Linked DNA regions of Alloactinosynnema sp. L-07. The protein of the gene in region 1 interacts with the protein of each later gene in a pairwise test. Links are inferred from orthologs where the notes say so. Each region holds a gene or a part of one and is shown on either strand. Other genes may lie near its edges.

Region 1 (3,223 bases):
GGATGCTGCGGGCGGTGGGGAAATCGTTGGACGACGAGTTCCTCGAATCCGCGCTCGACGATCGGGCGCAGGAGGTGCGGGCGCTGGCCGCCGACCTGCTGGCCGGGCGGCCGGAGTCGGACCTGGCCGGGCGCATGGCGCGGCGGTTGGCGGAGTTGGTGGCGGTCACTGGCGGGACGCTGGTCGTGCGGTTGCCCGCCGCGCGGGACGACGCGATGGCGCGGGACGGTGTGCCCGCGGGCGTGGGTCGCGGTGGGCAGCGGACGGCCTGGCTGCGGGCGATCGTCGCGGCGGCGCCGTTGGGGGCGTGGGGTGAGCCGGGGGAACTGCTCGCTATGCCCGTTCAAGGCTGTGACGCGGGGACGCTGCGCGAGGCGTGGGCGCTGGCCGCCGCCCGCCAGCGGAACGTGCGGTGGGCGCGGGCGTTGCTGGAGACCGACTTGTCCACCCCGGAGACCGCGGCCCTGGTGGGTGTTCTCCCGGCGGGCGACTGGGCGCGGGCGATCAAGCGGCTCGGTGGGGTGCGCAAGTCCGCGGACCTCGCCGAGTTGGTGATCGCCCTGTCTGGACCGTGGCCCGCCGACCTCGGCGACGCCCTGCTCGACTGGCTCGCGGGGCACGGGGACAACCGGGCGGTGGCGCGGGCGGCGAACGTGGTCGCGCGGACGGTCCCCGCCGAGTGCCTCGACCACCGGGTGGCCACCCAATCCCTTCCGTCGGACGCCCCGGCGTGGCGTCGGCATCTGTGGGAGACGCTGAACTTCCGCCGTCGGATGGACGAAGAGCTGCGATGAGAACGAGGAGTCTCAATGATCGTTTCAAACCTGAGCATTGATCGGGGCGCGCGCTCTGGCGAAGCAGTGGTTGTCGTGGATTTGGAGCAGTCGTGACTGAGACCGTGTTGCGTCCACACGCCGAGCAGGCCTACGCCGACGAACTCGTCGCGCTGGCGGCGGTGGACGAGCGGGAGCGGCCGCCGTCGTGGCGGCTGTCGCCGTGGGCGGTGCTGCACTATCTGATGGGCACCACGCTGGCCGACGGCACCGAGATCACGCCCAAGTACATCGGGCCGCGCAGGCTGATCGAGGTCGCCATCGCCACCTTGGCCACCGACCGGGCGCTGCTGCTGCTCGGCGTGCCCGGCACCGCCAAGACCTGGGTGTCCGAGCACCTGGCCGCCGCCATCAGCGGCGACTCGACGCTGCTCGTCCAGGGCACGGCGGGCACCGCCGAGGAGGCGATCCGCTACGGGTGGAACTACGCGCGGCTCATCGCCGAGGGGCCCAGTGAGCAGGCGCTGGTGCCGAGCCCGGTGCTGCGGGCGATGCGCGACGGCAGCCTCGCCCGGATCGAGGAGCTGACCCGGATCCCCGCCGACGTCCAGGACAGCCTCATCACCGTCCTGTCCGAGAAGACGCTGCCGATCCCCGAACTGGGCAGCGAGACGCAGGCCCGGCGCGGGTTCAACGTCATCGCCACCGCCAACAACCGCGACAAAGGCGTCAACGACCTCTCCAGCGCCCTGCGCAGGCGGTTCAACACCGTCGTCCTCCCGCTGCCCGACACCGCCGAGGCCGAGGTGGAGATCGTCACCAGGCGGGTCATCGACCTCGGGGCGTCGCTCTCGCTGCCGTCCGAGGGGGCGGGGCTGGCCGAGATCCGCAGGGTCGTCACCGTGTTCCGCGAGCTGCGGGCGGGCCGCACCGAGGACGGGCGGATCGCGGTGAAGTCGCCGTCGGGCACGCTGTCCACGGCCGAGGCGATCAGCGTGCTGACCGGCGGTGTCGCGCTCGCCGCGCACTTCGGCGACGGCGTCCTGCGGCCGCACGACGTGGCCGCCGGGATTCTCGGCGCCGTGGTGAAGGACCCGGCCGCCGACACCGCCGTCTGGACCGAGTACCTGGAGACCGTGGTCCGCGAACGGGACGGGTGGGCCGACTTCTACCGGGCCTGCCGGGAGCTGGCCGGATGACCCTTTCCGTCCTCGGCATCCGCCACCACGGGCCCGGGTCGGCCAGGGCGCTGGTGTCGGCGCTGGCCGATCTCGCGCCCGACATCGTGCTGATCGAGGGCCCGCCGGAGGCCGACGCACTCGTGGCGCTCGCCGCCGAGGACACCATGGCGCCGCCGGTGGCGCTGCTCGCCTACGCCGTCGACGACGCGGCGCGGGCGGCGTTCTGGCCGTTCGCCGTGTTCAGCCCCGAGTGGCAGGCGATCCGCTACGCCACCGCCCACGGCATCCCGGTCCGCTTCTGCGACCTGCCCGCCGCCCACCAGTTCGCCGCCGATACCAAACGCACGCGGCGCACGGAGGACCCGCTGGGCACGCTCGCCGAACTCGCGGGCTACGACGACGCCGAGCGCTGGTGGGACGACGTGATCGAGCACGGCGCGCACGACGAGGCGCCGTTCGACGTCATCGCCGAGGCGATGGGTGCGCTGCGTGAGGACCACGACGAGCCCGACGAGCGCGAGAAGCAGCGCGAGGCCTACATGCGCCAGACGATCCGCAAGGCCCGCAAGGACGGCTTCGAGCGGATCGCGGTGGTCTGCGGCGCGTGGCACGTGCCCGCGCTGCGTGAGCCGCTGCCGCCCGCCGCGCACGACCAGCGCGTCCTCAAAGGACTGCCGAAGCGCAAGGTCGCGTGCACGTGGGTGCCGTGGACGCACAGCAGGCTCGCCACGACCAGCGGCTACGGCGCGGGCATCACCTCGCCCGGCTGGTACCACCACCTGTTCACCGCCACCGACCACATCACCGCCCGCTGGCTCACCGACGTTGCCCGCGTCCTGCGCCAGGAGGACCTGCCGGTGTCCAGCGCGCACGTCATCGAGGCCGTCCGCCTGGCCGACACCCTGGCCGCGCTGCGCGACCGCGCCGTGCCGGGCTTGGCCGAGGTCACCGAGGCGACGCGGGCCGTGCTGTGTGGCGGCGACGAACTCCAACTCGACCTGGTCACCCGGCGCCTGGTGGTGGGCGAGCGGCTCGGCGCGGTTCCCCCCGGCACGCCGCAGGCCCCGGTCGCCGCGGATCTGACCGCCCAGGCCCGCAGGCTGCGGCTCAAGCGCGACCCCCTCGAACGCGAACTCGACCTCGACCTGCGCGACCAGAACGGCGCCGAGAAGTCCCGGCTGCTGCACCGGCTGCGGATCCTGAGCATCGACTGGGGCGTGCCCGCGCTGTCGGCCCGCCGCTCGAAGGGCACGTTCCGCGAGACATGGG
Region 2 (3,251 bases), 2.2 Mb from region 1 along the record:
TGCGCGGCCTGCCCAACACGTCCGACAAGAACCGCATCGGACTCGGGGTGTGCGTCAACGCGGCGAGCCCGGCCAGGTGCAGCGCGGTGAGCAGCATGCCGACCGCGATCCCGACCGACTCATCGACGTAGTAGTGCTTGTGGTGCTCTTCGCCGTCCAGATAGAACCGCTGCTCGAACACCACGATCAAGTAAGGCGCGTCAGTCAGGTGCGGTTTGTGCATATCGGTGCCCAGAGGGCGCAACGCCGACAGCCACTGGTCGCCCAGCCTGCCCTCGTAGGAGACGCGCTCTTCGTCTTCGGCCGCCTCCCGAATTCGCGCGCGAACCTCGGGATCGGTGACCAGGACGAAGGTCCAAGGCTGCTGATGAGCGCCGGACGGGGCGGTCGCGGCCACCGCGATCGCGTCGACCACGACCTGTTCGGGGACAGGATCGGAGGAGAACGCCCGCACGGTTCGCCGCTGGTCCATCTTCTCCCGCAGCGCGGCGGCGGTGCGAAGTGAATCGTCGGCACTGACCCGCACCGGCCGGTAGGGGACCGGGTGGTACGGCTGATCGTGTATCGGAGCCCAAGCCATGGCCCGAGTCTCGCCGACACCCAGTGCTCCAGGTCATACCTGATATCCATCTATTCCGCGTCATGACCCGATCGGCACAGCGTCCCCCCTCCGCACGGCCGCCGTAGGGGAGCGGGTCGTGCCCGGTTGGGTAACCCCCCCATACCTGCCGGTCCCCGCAGGAGTGTGTGGGCGGTGTCCCCCCATCCCCCCAGGGAGACGCCGCCCACACATCCACCCCCTACCGGCACCCCCACGTACCCTGATCAGCTATGTCACGTCGTATCGGGATCATGGGCGGCACATTCGACCCGGTCCACCACGGACACCTGGTCGCCGCCAGCGAGGTGCAGTCGCGGTTCGCGCTCGACGAAGTGATCTTCGTCCCAACCGGGCAGCCTTGGCAGAAGAGCGAACGCGAGGTCAGCGCCGCCGAGGACCGCTACCTGATGACGGTCGTGGCCACGGCGTCCAATCCCAGGTTCTCGGTCAGCCGGGTCGACATCGATCGCCAAGGCGCCACGTTCACCGTCGACACCCTGCGTGACCTGCGCGCGAGGTACCCGCGGGACGAGTTGTTCTTCATCACCGGCGCCGACGCGATGCAGCAGATCCTGTCCTGGCGGCAGGCCGACGAGCTGTTCAAACTTGCCCACTTCGTCGGCGTCACCCGACCGGGCTACCACCTCGCGGACACTCACCTGCCAGAAGGCTCGGTGAGCCTCATCGAGGTGCCCGCGATGGCCATCTCGTCGACCGACTGCCGCGTGCGTGTGGCCGCGGGCGAGCCGGTCTGGTACCTCGTTCCCGACGGTGTCGTGCAGTACATCTCGAAACGCAGGCTCTATGTGGCGGAAGGCTGACCGGACACCCAGGTACCCTCGACGGGTTGCATTAGGTGTTCGACCCTGAGGAGAGACGTGGCAGCCACGCCGAGCGCACGCGAATTGGCACTGGTCGCGGCCAGCGCGGCCGCGGACAAGAAGGCCAGTGACGTGATCGTGCTGGACGTCTCCGCCCAACTGGTGATCACCGACTGCTTCGTGATCGCCTCGGCGGCCAACGAGCGGCAGGTCGGCGCGATCGTGGAGAACGTCGAAGAGAAGATGCGCGAGGCGGGCACCAAGCCGGTCCGCCGCGAAGGCGCCCGGGAGGGCCGCTGGGTGCTGCTCGACTTCGTCGACGTCGTCGTGCACATCCAGCACACCGAGGAGCGCGTGTTCTACGGTCTCGAGCGGCTGTGGAAGGACTGCCCCCGGATCGAGTTCGACGCGGCCCCACCGGTCAACGAGGACGTCGTCACGTGAGTCTGCGGACTCTCGTGCTGTGGCGGCACGGAGAGACCGACTACAACGCGTCAGGCCGGATGCAGGGACACCTCGACTCGTACCTGACCGACGTGGGGTGGAACCAGGCGCGGTTCGCCGTCCCCGCGCTGGCCCGGTTCTCCCCGGACTTGATCGTCGCCTCCGACCTGCGTCGCGCGACCGACACCGCGACGGTGTTCAGCGAGGCAATGGGCGTCCCTCTGCGCATCGATAAGCGTCTGCGTGAGACGAACCTGGGGGCATGGCAGGGCAAGACGAGCGCCGAGGTCGACGAAGGCTGGCCGGGTATGCGCGCCCAGTGGCAGGTCGACGCGACACTCGCCCCACCCGCGGGGGAGACCCGGGTCGAAGTGGCCGCGCGGGCGGCCGAGGTGGTCGCCGACCTCGACACCGGCACCGAGGAGACCGCCGTCCTCTGTGCTCACGGCGGGTTGATCACCGCGCTCACCGGCAGACTGTTAGACCTGCCAGTGACGAACTGGTCGCAGCTCGGAGGAATCTCCAACTGCCACTGGACGGTGCTGGCACGCCGTCAGTCCAGTGGTCTCAACTGGCGCCTGATCGCCTATAACGCGGGCATCACCGGTTAACCCATGCCCACCGTGTTGATGTTCGGCGACTCGCTGTGCTTCCACGGACCGGACGGTCCGCATCCGGCCGACGACCCACGGCTGTGGCCGAACATCGCCGCCGAGGTGGTCGGCGGGCACACCGAATTGTTCGCCGGGTTCGGCTGGACCGCCCGCGACGCCTATTGGTCCCTGACCGGTGACCCTCGGGTGTGGACGCAGCTGCCGCACGCCGACGTCCTCGTGCTCGGGGTCGGCGGGATGGACACGCTGCCGTCGCCCCTGCCCACCTATCTGCGCCAAGGCATCCGCTACCTGCGACCGGACAGTCTCAGGCGGCACGTGCGCAAGGGTTACCTCGCGGCGCAACCCTGGCTGGCCCGGCTCACCCAGGGCAGGCCGGTGGCGCTGCCCGCGGCGCTGACGGTCAGGTATCTGGACGCGACCGTAGTGGCCATCCGCGCTTTGCGTCCGGACATCCCGGTGATCGCGACCCTGCCCGCTGTGCACCGGTCGCGCGCCTACGGGCTTGTGCACACCGCGCGCGCGGGGGCGGAACGGGCCATTCGGGACTGGGCCGCGCGGTCCGAGGTCACCCTGCTCGACCTGCGGGAGGTCGTGGAGCGGCACGTGCTCGACGGGCACGGCAACCCCGACGGGATCCACTGGGGATGGGACGGGCACGACGACGCGGGCAAGGCGTTGGGCGCGCTCATCAAGTCGCTGAAAGTCGAGTCCTGACTCCGGCGTGGTCGTAGGTTCGCGGCGTTCGTCCGGATAGGCTCCGGTGTCGTG

The links.
Region 2: the proteins of BN1701_RS11840 (region 1) and rsfS interact in binary tests that used the Escherichia coli proteins (3 or more experiments, as listed by UniProt). The link is inferred for Alloactinosynnema sp. L-07 from one-to-one orthologs.

The regions. Positions count from the first base shown.
Region 1 is NZ_LN850107.1:2,658,984-2,662,206, reverse strand. The notes cover bases 22-2,929. They hold BN1701_RS11840 (AAA family ATPase), read left to right. Parts: upstream 22-886; coding sequence 887-1,972; downstream 1,973-2,929. Other genes in these bases: BN1701_RS11835 (DUF5682 family protein), read left to right, coding at 1,969-2,929; BN1701_RS11845 (DUF5691 domain-containing protein), read left to right, coding at 22-794. In the rest of the region: more of BN1701_RS11845, read left to right, coding at 1-21; more of BN1701_RS11835, read left to right, coding at 2,930-3,223.
Region 2 is NZ_LN850107.1:487,731-490,981, forward strand. The notes cover bases 237-3,172. They hold rsfS (ribosome silencing factor), read left to right. Parts: upstream 237-1,479; coding sequence 1,480-1,866; downstream 1,867-3,172. Other genes in these bases: BN1701_RS02385 (nitroreductase family protein), read right to left, coding at 237-580; nadD (nicotinate-nucleotide adenylyltransferase), read left to right, coding at 832-1,422; BN1701_RS02400 (histidine phosphatase family protein), read left to right, coding at 1,863-2,477; octT (diglucosylglycerate octanoyltransferase), read left to right, coding at 2,481-3,172. In the rest of the region: more of BN1701_RS02385, read right to left, coding at 1-236; more of octT, read left to right, coding at 3,173-3,197; BN1701_RS02410 (DegV family protein), read left to right, coding at 3,249-3,251. UniProt on the Escherichia coli protein: Functions as a ribosomal silencing factor. Interacts with ribosomal protein uL14 (rplN), blocking formation of intersubunit bridge B8.